3 linked regions of the Xanthobacter dioxanivorans genome follow. The protein of the gene in region 3 interacts with the protein of the main gene of each other region in a pairwise test. Links are inferred from orthologs where the notes say so. Each region holds a gene or a part of one and is shown on either strand. Other genes may lie near its edges.

Evidence for each region.
Region 1: the proteins of lpdA (region 3) and EZH22_RS26430 interact in binary tests that used the Escherichia coli proteins (3 or more experiments, as listed by UniProt). The link is inferred for Xanthobacter dioxanivorans from one-to-one orthologs.
Region 2: the proteins of lpdA (region 3) and odhB interact in binary tests that used the Escherichia coli proteins (3 or more experiments, as listed by UniProt). The link is inferred for Xanthobacter dioxanivorans from one-to-one orthologs.

Annotation. Positions count from the first base shown.
Region 1 is NZ_CP063362.1:5,677,260-5,680,504, reverse strand. The notes cover bases 29-3,123. They hold EZH22_RS26430 (ATP-dependent helicase), read right to left. Parts: upstream 2,742-3,123; coding sequence 315-2,741; downstream 29-314. Other genes in these bases: EZH22_RS26425 (hypothetical protein), read right to left, coding at 2,924-3,123; EZH22_RS26435 (hypothetical protein), read left to right, coding at 29-228. In the rest of the region: more of EZH22_RS26435, read left to right, coding at 1-28; more of EZH22_RS26425, read right to left, coding at 3,124-3,157; EZH22_RS26420 (cupin domain-containing protein), read right to left, coding at 3,241-3,245. UniProt on the Escherichia coli protein: A helicase with DNA-dependent ATPase activity. Unwinds DNA duplexes with 3'-5' polarity. Translocates on single-stranded DNA with 3'-5' polarity. Initiates unwinding more efficiently from a nicked substrate than double-stranded DNA.
Region 2 is NZ_CP063362.1:812,873-815,821, reverse strand. What follows is about bases 1-2,799. They hold odhB (2-oxoglutarate dehydrogenase complex dihydrolipoyllysine-residue succinyltransferase), read left to right. Parts: upstream 1-684; coding sequence 685-1,914; downstream 1,915-2,799. Other genes in these bases: lpdA (dihydrolipoyl dehydrogenase), read left to right, coding at 2,404-2,799; EZH22_RS03865 (hypothetical protein), read left to right, coding at 1,922-2,407; EZH22_RS03875 (YciI family protein), read left to right, coding at 331-657; EZH22_RS03880 (2-oxoglutarate dehydrogenase E1 component), read left to right, coding at 1-321. In the rest of the region: more of lpdA, read left to right, coding at 2,800-2,949. UniProt on the Escherichia coli protein: E2 component of the 2-oxoglutarate dehydrogenase (OGDH) complex which catalyzes the second step in the conversion of 2-oxoglutarate to succinyl-CoA and CO(2).
Region 3 is NZ_CP063362.1:417,552-420,596, reverse strand. What follows is about bases 38-2,932. They hold lpdA (dihydrolipoyl dehydrogenase), read right to left. Parts: upstream 2,405-2,932; coding sequence 671-2,404; downstream 38-670. Other genes in these bases: EZH22_RS02010 (2-oxo acid dehydrogenase subunit E2), read right to left, coding at 2,513-2,932; EZH22_RS02020 (dienelactone hydrolase family protein), read right to left, coding at 38-577. Also shown: more of EZH22_RS02020, read right to left, coding at 1-37; more of EZH22_RS02010, read right to left, coding at 2,933-3,045. UniProt on the Escherichia coli protein: Lipoamide dehydrogenase is a component of the glycine cleavage system as well as of the alpha-ketoacid dehydrogenase complexes.

The sequences.
Region 1 (3,245 bases), 5.3 Mb from region 3 along the record:
GACATGGCCGCCGACGATCGTCATGTGGCGCTCACCTGCCTGAACGACGCCTGGGTGGAAGCGGTGCGCGAGGGGCTCGAGGAGGACTGCCTGATCCAGGCGGCATTGTTCACCGCCCTGCGCAGCCTTGTCGCGACCTATGGGGAAGAGGCCAGCGCCACCTTCGTCACCCGCCTCGCCGAGCGGGTCGCGGCCGGGGAATACACGGTGGCCGGCCTCAAGCACTGAGGCGGGCGGGGCGGGCGGGCGGGGGCGGCAGCCGCCCCTCCCACCTTCTCCAGATCACACCTTCTCCAGATCACACCTTCTCCAGATCACACCTTTTCCAGGTAGGTCTCCAGCACCCGCTTCTCGCCGGCCTTGTCGAACTGGACGGTGAGCTTGTTGCCGTCGATGCCGACCACCTCGCCATAGCCGAACTTGATGTGGAACACCCGCTCGCCGGTGCTGAAGGCGGAGGGCGCGCCGGCCGAGGTGGCGACGAGCGTGCCCTCGATCACCATGGGCCCGCGCCGGCTGGAGGCGCCTGCGTCGTAGCGCGCGCCGGCGCCCTGCGAGAATCCGCCGCGGGAGCCGCCGCCGCTGCTGCGCTGGTTCTGCGCCCGCTGCCAGCCTGGCGTTGAGTAGGACGAGCCGGCAAACGGCTCCGCCCGGTCGAACCGGCTGCCGCCGTAGCTGCCGCCGCCATAGCTCGACCCGCCCCAACCCGCGCCGCCGCGGCTCTCCTCCACCCGCACATGGGCGTCGGGCAGCTCGTCGAGGAAGCGGGACGGCACGGTGGAATTCCACATGCCGTGGATGCGCCGGTTGGAGGCGAAATAGATGCGCGCCGAGGCGCGGGCCCGGGTGATTCCCACATAGGCGAGCCGCCGCTCTTCCTCCAGCCCGGCCTTGCCCTGCTCGTCCAGCGCCCGCTGGTGCGGGAACAGGCCCTCCTCCCAGCCGGGCAGGAACACGGTGTCGAACTCCAGCCCCTTGGCGGAGTGCAGGGTCATCACCTGCACCGCGTCCTCGCCGGCGCCGTTGTCGGTGTCCATGACCAGGGAGATGTGCTCCAGGAAGCCGGAGAGGTTCTCGAATGGCTCCATGGAGCGCACCAGCTCCTTGAGATTCTCCAGCCTTCCTGCGGCCTCGGCGGAGCGGTCCTTCTGCCACATCTCGGTGTAGCCGCTCTCGTCCAGCACGATCTCGGCGAGCTCGGTATGGGACATGACGCGCGCCTGCTCGCGCCAGCGCTCGAACGCGTCGATCAGGCCGCGCATGGTGCCGCGCACCTTGGGCTTCAATTCCTCGCTCTGCGTGAGTGCGCGCGCGGCCTCCTGCAAGGGCACGCCGGCGGCACGGGCGACATCGTGGATCTGCTTCACCGTGGCATCGCCGATCCCGCGCTTGGGCACGTTGACGATGCGCTCGAAGGCGAGGTCGTCGGCGGGGGAGTTCACGCAGCGCAGATAGGCCAGCGCATCGCGGATTTCCGCCCGCTCGTAGAAGCGCGGGCCGCCGATGACCCGGTAGGGCAGGCCGAGCGTGACGAACCGGTCTTCGAACTCGCGCATCTGGAAGGAGGCGCGCACGAGGATGGCGATCTCCGACAGGCGATGCCCGGCGCGCTGCAGCGCCTCGATCTCCTCGCCGACGGCGCGGGCCTCCTCGCCGGAATCCCACGCCCCGGTGACGGTGACCTGCTCGCCCGCCTCGCCCTCCGAGAACAGGGTCTTGCCGAGCCGGCCCTCATTGTGGGCGATGAGGTGGGCGGCGGAGGCGAGGATATGGCCGGTGGAGCGGTAGTTGCGCTCCAGCCGGATCACCTTGGCGCCGGGGAAGTCGCTCTCGAACCTGAGGATGTTGTCCACCTCCGCGCCGCGCCAGCCATAGATGGACTGGTCGTCGTCGCCGACGCAGCAGACATTCTTCGAGCCCTGAGCCAGCAGGCGCAGCCACAGATACTGGGCGACGTTGGTGTCCTGATACTCGTCCACCAGCAGGAACTTGAAGCGCCTGTGATATTCGGCGAGCACGTCCGGGTTCTCGCGGAACAGGCGGATGCCCTCCAGCAGCAGGTCGCCGAAGTCCACCGCGTTCAGCGCCTTCAGCCGCGCCTGGTAGGCGGCGTAGAGCATCCCGCCCTTGCCGTTGGCGAACACCGCGCCCTCGCCCGGCGGCACGTCCTTCGGCGACAGACCGCGGTTCTTCCAGCCGTCGATGGTGGAGGCCAGAAGCCGCGCCGGCCAGCGCTTCTCGTCGATGTTCTCGGCGGCCAAGAGCTGCTTCAGCAGGCGGATCTGGTCGTCGGTGTCGAGGATGGTGAAGCCGCTCTTCAGCCCCACCAGCTCGTGGTGGCGCCGCAGGATCCGCACGCCGATGGAGTGGAAGGTGCCGAGCCAGGGCATGCCCTCGATCTGGTCGCCCACCATGGCGTGGATGCGGTCCTTCATCTCCCGCGCGGCCTTGTTGGTGAAGGTCACCACCAGGATCTGCGAGGGATAGGCGCGGCCCTGCGACAGGATGTGGGCGACGCGGGCGGTGAGCACGCGGGTCTTGCCGGTGCCGGCGCCGGCGAGCACCAGGAGCGGCCCGTCCAGCGTCTCCACCGCCTCGCGCTGCTCGGGATTGAGGCCGGCGAGGTAGGAGGCTTCGGGCGCGGCCGGCGCCATGGCGGCGCGCGCCCGCGCGGCGATGCCGCCGGGGCGCAGGCCGGGAAGCTCGGGCGCGGCTGGGCCGCGCCGGCGCGGATCGGGCAACTCGTTCAAGGGTTCACTCGCAAGGCCTGATTCTCTGTTGAGAACAAAGTGGCACTCAATGACGGCGATTGCGAGGGCGCCTCTTTTCGGGTCGTGTTCCGCGAGCCCCGGTCCGCGACTCAATCCTGCGCGATGCGCGCCCGATCCCGGGTCCACCGGGGTCGGCGGATCACTTCAGCCATTCACTTCAGCAATTCCATGGTGCCTTCCCGGCGCCAGGTGCGGGCGCGCAGCCGCGGTGCCAGCCACCAGGAGAGCGGCAGGGAGACCGCGACGGTGCTGGCCACCACCCAGGGCATCAGCGCCATGGCGTCGCGGGCCAAAGGCGAGAGCAGCAGGAACAGGATGGCGGTGAAGAACATCACCGCCTGGATCATCAGGAACAGCATGGCTGCGATCTGAAGCCGGATTGACATGGCGCTTCTCCTTCCAATGCAGGGTCTTGTGCAAGGTCTTGGAAGGGCAACAAGGCGCGGGCGCAGATGGTTCCCGCCGCACCTCAGG
Region 2 (2,949 bases), 400 kb from region 3 along the record:
CTCGAGGAGCGCGAGAAGCGGGGCGTCAGCGACGTCTACCTGCTGCGGGTGGAGCAGCTCTACCCGTTCCCGCTCAAGACGCTGGTGCAGGAGCTCTCGCGCTTCAAGGGCGCCGAGGTGGTCTGGTGCCAGGAGGAGCCGAAGAACCAGGGGTCCTGGGCCTTCGTGCAGCCGTATCTCGACTGGGTGCTGGAGCAGGTGGGCGGGGCCGCGAAGCGCCCGCGCTATGCCGGCCGTCCGGCCTCCGCCGCGACCGCGACGGGCCTCATGTCCAAGCACATGGCCCAGCTCAAGGCGTTCCTCGAAGAAGCCCTGGGCTGAGGCCGCGCCGTGGCACATTTCATCCTGCGCCTGACCCCGCCGCGCCCGAGCTTCCCCCAGGATGCCAGCGCGGCGGAGATGGATGCCATGGCCGCCCACAGCGCCTTCTGGCAGAGCGAGGCCGATCGCGGCGTCGCCCTTGCCGTCGGGCCGGTGGTCGACCCTTCCGGCATCTGGGGCATGGCGCTTGTTGAAGTGGCGGACGAGGCCGCAGCGACCGGCCTCGCCGCAGACGATCCCGTCATCCGGGCGGACCTGGGCTTCTCCTATGCGGTGATGCCCATTCTGTCGCTCATCCAGGGCCGGGCGTCCCGCCTGTCCCGCGCCGATAGTTGAGGGAGGCCCCCGGAGGGGGCGAACGCAATGACCACCGAGATCCGCGTGCCCACCCTGGGCGAGTCCGTTACCGAGGCGACCATCGGCAAGTGGTTCAAGAAGCCGGGCGATGCCGTCAAGGCCGATGAGCCGCTGGTGGAGCTCGAGACCGACAAGGTGACCGTCGAGGTGCCCGCCCCGACCTCCGGCGTTCTCTCCGAGATCATCGCCAAGGACGGCGACACCGTGGGCGTCGGCGCCCTTCTGGGCTCCATCGGCGCCGGCTCCGGCGCGGCCGCCGCGGCTCCCGCCGCCGCTCCGGCTCCGGCCCCGGCGGCGCCTGCGCCCGCTCCGGCCCCCGCCGCGGCGCCCGCCGCTGCCGTTGCCACCGGCGCCAACGGCCCGGCCGTGGGCCGCATCGCCGCCGAGAGCGGCGTCAGCCCGGCGGATGTCGCCGGCTCCGGCAAGGACGGCCGCGTCACCAAGGGCGACATGCTGGCCGCCATCGCCGCCGGCGTGCCGTCCGCGCCGGCCCCCGCGCCGGTGGCGGTCCGCGCCCCTTCGGCGCCGACCGATGCCGCCCGCGAGGAGCGGGTGAAGATGACCAAGCTGCGCCAGACCATCGCGCGGCGCCTGAAGGATGCGCAGAACACCGCCGCCATGCTCACCACGTTCAACGACGTGGACATGAGCGCGGTGATGGCTCTGCGCAGCCAGTTCAAGGATGCGTTCGAGAAGAAGCACGGCACCAAGCTCGGCTTCATGGGCTTCTTCACCAAGGCGGTGATCGCGGCGCTGAAGGACATTCCGGCGGTGAACGCCGAGATCGACGGCACCGACCTCGTCTACAAGAACTACTACAACATCGGCATCGCGGTGGGCACCGAGAAGGGCCTGGTGGTGCCGGTGGTGCGCGACGCGGACCTGCTCTCGGTCGCGGAGATCGAGAAGGCCATCGCCGGCTTCGGCCGCAAGGCCCGCGACGGCAAGCTCGGCATCGAGGACATGCAGGGCGGCACCTTCACCATCACCAACGGCGGCATCTACGGCTCGCTGATGTCCACCCCGATCCTGAATGCGCCGCAGTCGGGCATCCTCGGCATGCACCGCATCGAGGAGCGGCCGATCGTGGTCAAGGGCCAGATCGTGGTGCGTCCCATGATGTATCTGGCGCTGTCCTACGACCACCGCATCGTCGACGGCCGCGAGGCCGTGACCTTCCTGGTGCGGGTGAAGGAGACCCTGGAGGATCCGGCGCGGCTCGTGCTGGATCTGTGAGGCTAGAATGACTCGGCTCAACTCCCGCCTGGAGGCAGAGGGGGCCGAATTTCTGGTGTTGGGGGCGTTACTGATTGAAGGCATCGCAGCCTACAAGACGTACGCCCGCATGCCAGGATATGACTTGGTGGCCGTCAATCCTGAGAAGGGGCTTTCTGTTCGTGTACAAGTAAAGAGCAGATGGGCATCCGACTTTGATGGCGGCTTCCTCGTGGGCAATTTCGACTGTGACTTCGTCGTATTTGTAGCTCTCAACAGAGGCTATCGTTACGGGAAGGCAAAGGGCGCATCGACTCCGGGCCACGGTAAGAAGCCTCCGGAATATTTTGTCTTTCCAGTCAATGTCGTAAGAGCTGCGATCTACGAAAAATCAAAGTGGGGAAAGGCGTTGCTGCGGTCCATTCCCGAGCTTGAAAGCTTTAGGGACAACTGGGGCCTGATCAAAGACCATCTCGCTTTTTCTCTCGCTGAACCATTGGAGAGCGCTTCGTGAGTACCTCTTACGATCTCACCATCATCGGCACCGGCCCCGGCGGCTATGTGTGTGCCATCCGCGCGGCGCAGCTGGGCCTGAAGGTGGCTGTTGTCGAGAAGCGCGCCACCCATGGCGGCACCTGCCTCAACGTGGGCTGCATCCCCTCCAAGGCGCTGCTCTATGCCTCCGAGCTGTTCGAGGAGGCGGGCCACAAGTTCGGCGAGATGGGCATCGGCGTCTCCAAGCCGACCCTCGACCTTCCGGCCATGCTCGGCTTCAAGGACCGCGGCGTGGACGGCAACGTCAAGGGCGTCGAGTTCCTGCTGAAGAAGAACAAGGTCGACGTGTATTTCGGCACGGCCAAGATCCTCGGCGCCGGCAAGGTGGAGGTCACCCTCAACGCCGACGGCAAGGTCGAGACGCTTGAGACGAAGAACATCGTCATCGCCACCGGCTCGGACGTGGCGCCGCTGCCGGGCGTCGCCATCGACGAGCAGCGCATCGTCTCGTCCACCGGCGCGCTGTCGCTGCCGAAGGTGCCGGGCAAGCTGGTGGTGGTG
Region 3 (3,045 bases):
TCTGCCAGTCCACCTTGCCGGCGCGCAGCACGGCTTCGAACGCTGCACGGTCTTCGGGCGGGACACCGGGATCGTCGGCCCCGATCAGCGCGAGCACCTTGGCCTTGATCTGTCCCGCATCCTGTGGAGCGCTGACTTGCAGGCCGCTGTGGAAGCCCACGGCGGCCTTGATGTCGGCACCGGCGAGGGCCAGTTCATAGGCTAGGGTTCCTCCGTAGCAGAAGCCGATGGCCGCGACGCGCGACGCATCCACCTCCCTGCGCCTCAGGAGCGCCTCGAGCGCCTTTCGGGTGCGGGCGCGGACCCTGGCGATATCGCCACGCAAGGCCGTCAGCACCGGCATCATGGTCCCAAGGTCGGGGAAGACCTTCTGGTCGCCGTGCAGGTCGCAGGCCAGGGCCACGTAGCCGAATTCCGAGACGATCCGTTCCGCCCGCGCCTTGGCATGTGCGCCGAGCCCGAAGGCTTCGGGAAACACCAGCACCGCGGGTCGTGGGGTCGTGGCCGTCTCGTCCCATGCGAGATGGCCGATCATGGAGAGGCCGTCGGCCTCGTAGCACAGCTCTTCGGTCTTCATGAACGTCCTTTTCCTGTCTTCTGCTTCACGCGCGGCGCCTCGGGTCCCGCACCCGCCGAGGCGGCGCGGCCTTGATTTTTACAACAGCCCGCTTCAGGGCGGCGGCAGATCCGTGCAGGCCCCCAGCGCGACTTCCGCCGCCATGCCGATGCTTTCTCCGAGCGTTGGATGGGGATGGATGGTCTTGCCGATGTCCACCGCGTCGGCGCCCATCTCGATGGCGAGGCAGATCTCGCCGATCAGGTCGCCAGCGGACGGCCCCACGATCGCCCCGCCGACCACGCGGCCCGTGTCCGCGGACAGGACCAGCTTGGTAACGCCGTGGTCAGCGCCGTTCGCGACGGCCCGGCCAGACGCCGCCCACGGGAAGCGGGCCACCTTAACGGCGATACCCTGCGCCCTGGCTTCGGCCTCGGTCAGCCCCACCCACGCGATCTCGGGGGCGGTGTAGGCGACCGACGGGATCACCTTCGCATCGAAGCCGGTCTTGTGGCCGGCGGCCGACTCCGCCGCCACGTGGCCCTGATGCACGGCCTTGTGGGCGAGCATGGGCTGCCCCACGATATCGCCGATGGCGAAGATGTGCGCAACCTTCGTGCGCATCTGATCGTCGACGGGAATGAAGCTGCGATCGTGGGCAAGGCCCGCCGCTTCAAGCTTCAGCGTCGACCCGGCGGGCCGGCGTCCCACGGCCTGAAGGACGAGGTCGTAGGTGGCCGGTCCTGCATCCTTGCCATCGAACACGACGTGGAGCCCGTCCGCGCCCGCCTCGATCGAGACGAGCCTCGTCGATGTCATGATCCGGCCGAAGCGGTGCTTGTTCTGGCCCATCCAGAGCTTCTCAAGGTCGCGGTCCACGCCTGCGAGGAGGCCATCGAACTGCTCGACCACGTCGATCACGCTGCCGAGGGCGGAATAGACCGTTGCCATTTCGAGGCCGATGATACCGCCGCCGATGACAAGCATCCGCTTCGGCACGAAAGGCAGATCGAGGGCGCCGGTCGAGTCGACGATGCGCGGGTCCTGCGGCAGGAAGGGCAGGTGAACGGGCTCCGAGCCGGCCGCGATGATGCAGGAGCGAAAGGCGATGCGATCGCTCCCGCCCCCCTCCAGGGCGACATCGAGGTGATGGGTGTCGGTGAAGGTGGCGGTGCCGCGGATGACCGTGACCTTGCGGGTCTTCGCCATGAAGGCGAGGCCGCTTGTCAGCTTGTTCACCACACCCGCCTTGAACGCGCGCAGGCGGTCGAGGTCCACCAGCGGCGTGCCGAAGCTGATGCCGTGGGCAGAGAGGCGCTCGGCCTCCTCCTTCACGGCAGCCACGTGCAGGAGCGCCTTGGAGGGGATGCAGCCCACATTGAGGCAGACCCCGCCGAGGGTGGCCTCGCGCTCGACGAGGGCGACCCTGAGCCCCAGGTCGGCGGCGCGGAAGGCGGCGGAATATCCGCCGGGGCCGCCGCCGATGACGACGAGGTCAATGGCGTCTTCGGGAACGGCAGTGGCGGCTGTGGCCGAAGCGGCGGGCGGCTGGGCGGCGGGGGCCTTGCCGGCATAGGCGGGCACACCGACCGGCATTGCGGCGCCCGCGCCTTCAACCTCGATGCGGGCGAGGAGCGTGCCCTCGCTGACGGGATCGCCGACGCCGATGGCCAGCTCCACGATGGTGCCCGCCAAAGGTGAGGGGATGTCCATGGTCGCCTTCTCAGACTCGACCGCGGCGATGGGAGTTTCCGCATCGATCCGGTCGCCTGGCTTCACGAAGATTTCGATGACCGGCACCTGCTTGAAGTCGCCGATGTCGGGAACATGGATGTCCTTGATGCTCATGGCGCGCCATCTTCCGGTACGTTCTCGCGGCAGCCGCTTTCGGCGCGCTCGAATGACATGCGTTGAAACAAGGGCTTGAAGCGATCGCGCCCGGCTCGGCCCGAAGGCCTAGAGCACCGCCCGGCGAAAGTCGGCGAGCAGGGCGGCCACATGGCCGAGGAAGCGCGCCGCTGCGACCCCGTCCACCACCCGGTGATCCCAGGACAGGCTGATCGGCATGATCAGGCGTGGCTCGAAGGCGGAACCGCGCCAGACCGCCCCGGTGGACGAGCGACCGGCGCCGAGGATCGCCACCTCCGGCGCATTGATGATGGGCGTGAAGCCGTCCCCACCGACGCCGCCCAGGGAGGAGACGGTGAAGGTGCCGCCCTGCATGTCCGTTCCCGGCAGGCGGCCCTCGCGGGCCTTTCCGGCCATCTCCCCCATCTCGGTCGCGATCTCGAGGACGCCCTTTCTGTCGGCATCACGGATCACCGGCACCACGAGGCCGTTGGGTGTGTCGGCGGCGAAGCCCACATGGACGTACTTCTTGAAGATCAGGTCCTCGCCGTCGAGGGAGGAGTTGAACCGCGGATAGGCGCGCAGCGCGCTGGCCGATGCCTTGATCAAGAATGCGACCATGGTCAGCTTGCCGGTGTCGT